4 regions of the Streptomyces sp. P9-A2 genome follow, and region 2 is predicted to be linked to each of the others. Evidence: riboswitches for the same ligand, from Rfam matches in the RefSeq annotation. Region 2 holds a riboswitch; each other region holds the start of a gene.
The links. Region 2 has a riboswitch for cyclic di-AMP ahead of V4Y04_RS21770 (transglycosylase SLT domain-containing protein). Riboswitches for the same ligand answer to the same signal wherever they lie in the genome.
Positions count from the first base shown of each region.

Region 1: it holds a riboswitch for cyclic di-AMP, as region 2 does, so the genes downstream of both, V4Y04_RS27685 (M23 family metallopeptidase) here and V4Y04_RS21770 (transglycosylase SLT domain-containing protein) in region 2, are expected to answer to the same signal.
Region 3: it holds a riboswitch for cyclic di-AMP, as region 2 does, so the genes downstream of both, V4Y04_RS14730 (transglycosylase family protein) here and V4Y04_RS21770 (transglycosylase SLT domain-containing protein) in region 2, are expected to answer to the same signal.
Region 4: it holds a riboswitch for cyclic di-AMP, as region 2 does, so the genes downstream of both, V4Y04_RS17555 (M23 family metallopeptidase) here and V4Y04_RS21770 (transglycosylase SLT domain-containing protein) in region 2, are expected to answer to the same signal.

Region 1 covers NZ_JAZIFX010000001.1:6,105,633-6,107,823, forward strand. The annotation lists gene V4Y04_RS27680 (M16 family metallopeptidase) at 1-543, shown strand, start outside; cyclic di-AMP (ydaO/yuaA leader) riboswitch at 804-965, shown strand; gene V4Y04_RS27685 (M23 family metallopeptidase) at 979-1,752, shown strand; gene V4Y04_RS27690 (GntR family transcriptional regulator) at 2,030-2,191, shown strand, end outside.
Region 2 covers NZ_JAZIFX010000001.1:4,770,373-4,772,563, forward strand. The annotation lists gene V4Y04_RS21765 (HAD family hydrolase) at 1-622, shown strand, start outside; gene V4Y04_RS21770 (transglycosylase SLT domain-containing protein) at 704-1,207, opposite strand; cyclic di-AMP (ydaO/yuaA leader) riboswitch at 1,211-1,380, opposite strand; gene V4Y04_RS21775 (polyprenyl synthetase family protein) at 1,996-2,191, shown strand, end outside.
Region 3 covers NZ_JAZIFX010000001.1:3,278,476-3,280,666, forward strand. The annotation lists gene V4Y04_RS14730 (transglycosylase family protein) at 308-1,084, opposite strand; cyclic di-AMP (ydaO/yuaA leader) riboswitch at 1,089-1,257, opposite strand; gene V4Y04_RS14735 (transglycosylase family protein) at 1,576-2,191, opposite strand, start outside.
Region 4 covers NZ_JAZIFX010000001.1:3,874,261-3,876,451, reverse strand. The annotation lists gene V4Y04_RS17565 (dihydrofolate reductase family protein) at 1-359, shown strand, start outside; tRNA gene V4Y04_RS17560 (tRNA-Met) at 425-498, shown strand; cyclic di-AMP (ydaO/yuaA leader) riboswitch at 866-1,023, shown strand; gene V4Y04_RS17555 (M23 family metallopeptidase) at 1,035-2,072, shown strand; gene V4Y04_RS17550 (PrsW family intramembrane metalloprotease) at 2,169-2,191, opposite strand, start outside.

The DNA.
Region 1 (2,191 bases), 1.3 Mb from region 2:
GCGCAGGTGCTCGGCACTTACTGCCTCGGCGGCACCCTCACCTCCCGTCTGGACCGTGTCCTGCGCGAGGAGAAGGGCTACACCTACGGCGTACGGTCGTTCGGCCAGGTCCTGCGGTCCGCCCCGGACGGCACCGGCGCGTCGCTGCTCGCCATCAGCGGCTCCGTCGACACCCCGAACACCGGACCCGCCCTGCAGGACCTGTGGACGGTGCTGCGCACCCTCGCCGCGGAGGGCCTCACCGACGCCGAACGGGACGTCGCCGTGCAGAACCTGGTGGGGGTGGCGCCGCTCAAGTACGAGACCGCCGCGGCCGTCGCCGGCACCCTGGCCGACCAGGTGGAGCAGCACCTGCCCGACGACTACCAGGCCGAGCTGTACCGGCGGCTCGCCGCCACAGGCACCGTGGAGGCGACCGCTGCGGTGGTGAACGCCTTCCCCGTGGCCCGCCTCGTGATCGTTCTGGTCGGTGACGCGGCGAAGATCAAGGAGCCCGTCGAGGCGCTCGGCATCGGCGAAGTCACCGTCGTGGCCGCCGAATAGATCCCCCGTCAGCGGCCGGGACGCCGCTGACAGGCAGTCCGCGGAGCCTCGTGGACGCCCGATGGAGCGTACGCGCGTGTATGTGTGGCCCTGGTGACGCGAAAGTCACCAGGGCCCGCTTATGCCCGAATTGGGGCGAGAGGTGCCTGTCTGTCCTGTGGGATGCGCTACAAAAACCGCGATCCGTTTGGGAATTGACGGACGCCCCGCTTAGCTTCATGCGGTCTGTTCGTCGGGCAGTGCGCCGCACCAGCGGCACCGGACAGTCATCGCCGAGTCCCCGTACGGCGCGAGCCAGGGGAGCCGGGGACCCACCAGTCCCTGGGGTGAATCGGACGCCCGCGCGTGTCGCGAGGGGGCCCGTAGGAGACCTTCCTGCTCCGAACCCGTCAGCTAACCCGGTAGGCGAGAAGGAAGGAAAGGACCACCCTGTACATGGCGTTCACCCGCGCCACCGGGAAGCACCGTCGTCCCAGCCGCGTGCATCGCGGCACCGCCAAGGCGGCGGGCGTCGCGGCCCTCACCACCACCGGTGTCATCGGCTCCCTCGCGGCTCCGGCGCTCGCCGCCGAACCCGCCGCGGAGCAGACCGGCCTCACCCCCGTGATCACCCTGGATGACGAGGCGGCCGCCCAGGTCGACGCCCAGGCGGCCGCCCAGCACGAGGCCGCTCGCGAGGCGGCCCAGGCCGCCGCCCGCGAAGCCGCCGAGGAAGCCGCGCGGGAGAGGGCGGCCGAAGAGGCCGAGAGGGCCCGTGAAGCCGAGGAGCGCGCCGCGCGGGAGGCCGAGCGCAAGCGTCTCAACACCTTCGTGTCCCCGATCGCGGGCTCCTACGTCTCGACCGGTTACCTGTCCGGCGGCGCCGTCTGGTCCTCCGGCACCCACACGGGTGTCGACTTCCACGCCGCGAGCGGCACCCCCGTGCTCTCGGTCGGCATGGGCACCGTGGTCGAGGCCGGCTGGGGCGGCGCCTACGGCAACCATGTCGTGATCAAGATGCACGACGGCACGTACACCCAGTACGGCCACCTGTCGTCCGTCGGTGTCTCGGTGGGCCAACAGGTCACCCCGGGGCAGCAGATCGGCGTCTCCGGCGCCACCGGCAACGTCACCGGCGCGCATCTGCACTTCGAGGCCCGCACCACCGCCGATTACGGCTCCGACGTCGACCCCGTCGCGTACCTCCGCGCGCACGGCGCGAACCTCTGACCGGGCACGTACCCCCTGGCCTCCGTGCGCGCCTCGGCGGCCGCTCGAGCCCCTGACGCCGGAGGTGTCCGCGGAAAGCGGACACCCGAGGTTTTCTATGGAACGGCCCCGGCCCGCTCTGCGAGCCGGGGTTTTCGGGCTTTCCGGCGGGCGGCCCATTGTCCAAAGAACGGGCATGATTCCCGGCTCGCCATCGGAAATTCCCGCTCGTTGCAATAGAGTCACGGGGCAGGTGTCACCGGTTGGCGTTATGCGGGGATCAATTCGGAGGTCGGTCATGCGTATTCCGGCGCACTCGGTGTGCACGGCGATCCGGGACGACATCGTCTCGGGTGTCTACGAGCGTGGCGGCCGGCTCATCGAGGAACTCCTCGCCCGCCGCTACGGCGTCTCGCGCGTCCCCGTCCGGGAGGCCCTGCGCACCCTGGAGGCCGAGGGC
Region 2 (2,191 bases):
GCTGTGGTCGGTCACCCTGGACCGGGAACTGGCGGAGACCGCGCTGGGGAAGATCGAGGCCGAGGTCGGGGAGCTGTACGCCGCGGTCGACCAGGACGGGGTGGACGGACTCACCCTGATCGAACCGGGCTATCTGATGCCGCACCCGACGCTGCCCGCCGTACGGGTCGAACGGCGGGACGAGCTGTGGGTCCGGCCGATCAGCAAGGTGCTGCTGCGCCATCCCCACCTGACCGACGACGAGTTGGCGGCGACGGCCCGTTCGGTGGTCGGCTCGCTGGCCACGGTCACCATGTCGGGTCCGGGCACCGTGGAACTCCAGCCGTACGGTGTGACCAAGGCGACCGGTCTCGCGCTGGCCGCCGAGCACCTGGGGCTGGAAGCAGGGCGGACCGTCGCCTTCGGCGACATGCCCAACGACATCCCGATGTTCGACTGGGCGGCCCACGGGGTCGCCATGGCCAACGCGCACCCCGAGCTCAAGGCGGTGGCCGACGAGGTCACCACGTCGAACGAGGACGACGGCGTGGCCATCGTCCTCGAGCGGTTGTTCGGCGGAACGGGGCGGCACGTGCCCCCGCACGTGCTGCCCCGCCCCAGGTCCGGGAGAGTGTCCCGGTAGGCCTCGGTGCCGCGGGTGTGGCCGGTGCCGCCGGTGCCGCCGGTGTTCCGGTGCTCAGGCGTCCCGATGGGTCCGGGTGCCTCAGTAGGCGCCGAAGACGTTGTCGATGGAGCCGTAGCGGTCCGCCGCGTAGTTGCAGGCCGCCGTGATGTTCGCGACCGGGTCGAACGGGTCGAAGACCGTACCGGGCACGTGGTAGGCCTGGAAGGTCGGGTCGATGACCTGGAGCAGGCCCTTCGACGGAGTGCCGGCCGCGGCGTTGGAGTCCCACAGGTTGATGGCCTGCGGGTTGCCGGACGACTCGCGCAGGATGTTGCGGTGGATGGAGTCGTAGCTGCCGGGGATGCCGTGCTGCGCCATGACGGACAGCGACTCGTGGATCCAGCCGTCGAGGTTGTCCGGGTACGCGGTCACGGAGCCGGCGTCGGACGTCGCGGCAGCGGCGGAGGCGGGGACGGCGGGGACGGCGGCGGAGGCGGGGGTGGCGCCGAACAGCGGGAGGGCGACCGCCACGACGCCGGCGACGGCGAAGGAGCGGACGAGGCGGGAGCGGCCGAAGCGGCGGGGCGGACCGGATGCGGTCATGTCTGTGTTCCTCTCCTACGCCTGCGAGGTGAGCTGTCGGGTTCGGGCGGGAGAGTGCCCGGCCGTGCCCCTGCGGGCATGGCTTCACCCCGAGCCGTTCCGGGTGCGAACCGGTCCGGCGGCTTACCTGGGTCCCCCGCTCCTGCCGTGCGTGAGTTCATCGATGGGTGGCGCGGGCGGTGGCAGGATTCGGCGTTCGCCCGACAGGCCGGGAACGTATGCGAGTGCACTTGTCGGAAACAAGTGCAACCGTCACAGAACACGCTGCTTGATCTTGTATCGGGCTGTTTGCGACGCTTGGATCTTTGTGGATGCAAAGGGTCAACTCGCTCCCGGCGCAAGGGGAATCGCCGACGGGCGTGAGGGGGTGGGTGTGCCGGGGTGCGCGTGACTCACTTCACTGGCCGTACGGCGTGTTCACATTTGCCACCAGGAGGGATTTACTTGGTAATTACGGCAAATCGGGCCTCTGGGTGGGCAGGATGATTCGCGTGCCGGATCGTGTGCCGGATCGCGGTTCGGGGTGCGTCCCGAGGGTGGGTCGTCGCGCCCGAAAGGCGAGGAATATCCTTTGTTACCAACTGATCAGAAACGATCTGGTTGTGATCCGATATCGGAGGGTGCCGTGAGACGCCGTGCACGCCTGCGCAGGTGAGTCTGGGGAATGTGGGTGCTGGCGGTGATCGAAACATGACCGGATACGCTGACGCGAGTGATGTCAGCGACCTATCGACAGACTGTGCACGACGTCTAAGCGCCAGTGGACACCAGCAGACAGGAGACCCCTCGTGACCGTCGTCGGGCCGTTCGGGCTGAGCGTGCGGGACCAGGCTCTGGAAGCCGATGTCCAGGCCGGGATGACGGCTGTCGAGGAGGGGCTGCTCGAGGCCACCAAGAGTGAGGTGCCCTTCATCACGGAGGCCGCCCAGCACCTGGTGCGGGCCGGCGGCAAGCGGTTCCGGCCGCTGCTCGTGATGCTCTGCG
Region 3 (2,191 bases), 1.5 Mb from region 2:
CGGCCATCCGGTCGGCCGCTTCGCGGACAGAACCGAGAGTAAATTGTTTCCGAACGGAACAAAGGCGGTATCGGAAAACCGGGAGACGGAAAACCGCGAGACGGGGGCGGGAGGCCGGGAAACGGGGGCGGGAGCGGGAGGCCGGGAGACGGGCGGGAGGCCGGGAGACGGGAGGCCGGGTCCGGCACCGCGTACGGACCGGATCCGGCCTCGAACACGGAGAAGCCCCGCTCCGGCGCGTATGGGGGATACGCGCCGGAGCGGGGCAAGGACCCCGTGGGGGAGGAGCCGGACGTGCGGCCGCGCCTTACTTCAGGTGCAGCTGCTGACCCGGGTAGATGAGGTCGGCGTCCTCGACGATGTCGTCGTTCAGCTTGAACAGCTTGTCCCAGCCGCCCTTGACGTCGTGCTCCGAGGCGATCGAGCTGAGGGTGTCGCCCTTGGCGACCTTGTACTCGCCGTCGCCCTTCTCGACCTTCTCGCCGGTCGGGGTGGTGACGGTCTTCTTGGCGGCCGGACGCTCGTCGGAGCGGGAGGCCTTCTGCTCGGCGGAACGCTCGGGAGCGGCCTCGGTGCTCCGCTCCTGGGACTCCCGCTTCGGAGCCTCCTGCTTCGGGGCCTCCTGCGAGGAGCCGCTGTTCTGGCCGCCGGAGCTCTGGTTGCCCGAGCCCTGGTTGCCCGAGCCCTCGGCGGAACCGCCACCGCCGTGGGCGGCGTTGGACAGGCCCTTGCCGCAGACCGGCCAGGCACCCTTGCCCTGGCCCGCGAGGACCTTCTCGGCGATCTCGATCTGCTGGGCCTTGCTGGCCTGGTCGGCGGTGCCGGCGTACGTCGTGCCGCCGTAGCCGGCCCAGGTGGAGGCGGAGAACTGCAGACCGCCGTAGTAACCGTTGCCGGTGTTGATCGACCAGTTGCCGCCGGACTCGCACTGGGCGACCGAGTTCCACTCGGAGGCGGTTGCGGCGGAAGCATTGCCGGCCGCCATCAGCGGGGCGGCGACGGCGGCACCGGTGACGCCGGCGATGGCGATGACACGGGTGGCCTTGGACGGACGACGGTGCTTGCCCTTGCCGGAAAACAGCATGGTTGGATCCCCTCACCGACGCCTACGAGGTGAGCTGTCGGGTTCGGGCCGGTTGAGTTGCCCGGCCGCGTCCCTCCCGGGACGCGACTTCACCCCAAGCCGCATCCGGCTTTCTCCACCGGATCCGGCGCCTACCTTGGGTCCCCCGCTCCTGCCTACGGCGCATGACGCGACGGCTGTTCCCGTACCGCCACTGGCAGGATTCGGCGTGGTGGCGGCCGGGGCCCGCGATGGCGAGCGGTCACGACCGTAGACACGGGATCGGCAGATTATCAAAGACGATCAGGGCTTCTGAGACCTATCTCTCATCGCCTTTAAACCGGACATTCATCGCGAAACGTGACCCTCAACTGGCTTTGCCGGCGCGCTTTTTCGCGCGCCGACCCACCTGCCGCCCCGTCACCGCGCGACCGGCGCACGCCCGCCGCCCGCCGCCCGGTCGGGAGAGACTCCCGCGCCCGACTGCCGACCGAATGTCAGCCGTTGCCCGATCAGGACCCGAACCCGAGCGCCTGACTGGGAAGGATGAGGTTCGGGACGGCCGCGCCCACGACCTCGCCCTCTCCGTCGAAGGCGAGGAAGTCGGAGGCGGCCGAGGAGTCGCTCCCGGAGTTCGCGCCGGAGCCGCTCGACGGGGACGAGCCGTCAAGACCGCGTGAGAAACCGAGGCCGCCACGCGAGGCGTGCCGGCCGGAGGATCCGGCCTCACGGTCCTTACGCGCCTCCTCCTCGGCGCTGGCGCCGCGGTGACGGCCGCTGCCGGAACTCTCGCCGTCGGCCGATCCCGAAGCGCCGCCCTTTTGTCCCGACTTGCCCGATTCCTTACCCTTGCCCGAGGCCGAGGGAGACGAGGAGGCGGAGGCGGAAGAAGAAGCGTCGGGTTCGGCCGATCCGTCCGCGCCCTCCCCCTTCTCCTTGCCGTCCGCGGTGTCCTTCGCGTCCGACGAGGAGTCGGAGGACTGGGACGGCGACGGAGTGTCGGACCCTTCGGGACCGTACTTGTCCGACGAGTCGTCCTGCGTACCGGTGCCGACGTCGAGCACGGGCGAGTCCTGACCCAGGCCCCCCAGCAGCCCGCAGGCCCTCCACGCGTCGACACCCTGGTCG
Region 4 (2,191 bases), 900 kb from region 2:
TGGCGGCCGACGGCACCGAACTGGCGCGCGGCCACTCCCGTGAGGGCGGCGACCCGACGGTGCACGCCGAGGAGGCCGCCCTCGCCGGGATCGACCCCGCGGACCCGCGGCTCGCGACCGCCACCGTGTACTCCAGCCTGGAACCCTGTGCCCGCCGCACCTCCCGCCCGGAGCCCTGCGCCCGGCTGATCCTGGACGCGGGGGTACGGCGGGTGGTCACCGCGTGGCGGGAGCCGGACACCTTCGTGACGGGAGCCGACGGCAGCGGTGTGCTGGCCGCGGAGGGCGCCACGGTCGTCGTTCTGCCGGAGCACAGGGAGGCCGCCGAGGCGCCGAACAGCCACCTGTCCGGCCGGTGACGGAGGGGCGGCGGATACGTGTGTGCGGAGTGCCCCGCGGATGCCGTATGCTGGTTACACAACGGCGCGGGGTGGAGCAGCTCGGTAGCTCGCTGGGCTCATAACCCAGAGGTCGCAGGTTCAAATCCTGTCCCCGCTACTGAAGGTCGAGGGCCGGAATCCGAAAGGGTTCCGGCCCTCGGTCGTTCCCGTTCCCCCTTCTCGGCCCAGGACCCGTCTTCCGGGTCTTCCGGCGGAGGTTTCGAGAACGCGTCCCCTGGGCAGCCCTTCCGCACCAATGTCACGCCGGGTGACCGGGACGCTGCGCTGCGCATACCATTTGATGGTTCGTCAGGTCCAGTGTGACGAATGAGGGGAGGTCAACTCGCCCGTTTTGAGGTGGTCGTGGCGCTTAAGTCTGCGCGGAATTGTTAACGATCAAGAGGAACAGCTTGGAATACGAGCCCTCCGTCTATTAACGTTCGATAACGCAGCGCGGTCGTCCCAGCCGTCACACGAGTCGGCTCCGTGCGCACGCGCCGAATCCCGCAAGGGAACCGGGGAACCAACACCTTGGGGTGAATCGTGCGGATGCCCCCGTGGAGACACGGGCGGTATGCGCGCGTAGGAGACCTTCCTGCTCCGAACCCGTCAGCTAACCCGGTAGGCGAGAAGGAAGGAAAGGAGTGCGCCCACGTGGCGTCGAACCGGCCTGCTCCTGAGGCCCCCTTCATGCCGAGCCAGCGCGACAGCGAGACCTTCGGCTACGGCAGTATCCGCACCGACGAGGGCCCCTTCGAGGAGTGGAACCCCACCGCGGAGTCCCTTCCTCCCGTGCGCGGCCGGCATCGCGTCGGCAAGCAGCGCGGCGGAGGCCTCGCCCGTAGCTCCACCGTCCTGGGCGTCGGTGTCATAGCCGCTGTCGCCGGTGGCGGCATGGCCAGCGCCCAGACCGGCAAGCCGCCGGTCTCGATCTCGATGCCGGACCTTCCCTCTGTCGGTTCCCTCATCTCCGACGAGGAAACCCCCCAGGGCTCCGCCACCCCGCTCAGCAGCATCGGCACGGTCGCCGCCGAGGCCGAGCAGGACGGCAGCACCTCCGACGCCGGCGAGGTGCTGCGCGCCCGGATCATGGCCCAGGTCGAGCAGCAGCAGAGCCAGGCCGAGGACAAGGCCGCCGCCGAAGCCGCCGCCAAGGCGGAGAAGGAGGCCAAGGAACAGGCCGCCGCCGCGAAGAAGGAGGCGGAGGAGCAGGCCGCCGCCGCCAAGCAGAAGGCGGAGGAGGAGGCCGAGAAGAAGGCCGAGGCCGAGCGTCTCGCCGTGCTGGCCACGCAGTACGCGCTGCCCACCTCCTCGTACACCATCTCCTCGACCTTCGGTCAGGCCGGCGCCTACTGGTCCTCCGGCCAGCACACCGGTCTGGACTTCGCCGCCCCCACGGGCACGCTGATCAAGGCGGTCCACACCGGCACGATCACCTCCGCCGGCTGGGACGGCTCCTACGGCTACAAGACCGTGCTGACCCTCGACGACGGCACCGAGATCTGGTACGCCCACCAGTCCTCCATCAGCGTCAGCGTCGGCCAGCAGGTCAACACCGGCGACGTGATCGGCCGCGTCGGCTCCACCGGCAACTCCACCGGCGCCCACCTCCACCTGGAGGTCCACACCGGTGGCGCCGGCTCGGGCATCGATCCGCTGGCCTGGCTGCAGTCGAAGGGCCTCACCGTCTGAGACATCGGCCCCCGGCCGGTCCCCGCGCGCTCTCACAGCCACAGCCCCGGCAGTCCTGACGACGCCCCCCGACGTCAGCACTGCCGGTCCGGCGTTTCAGGGGCGGTACGGGTACACGT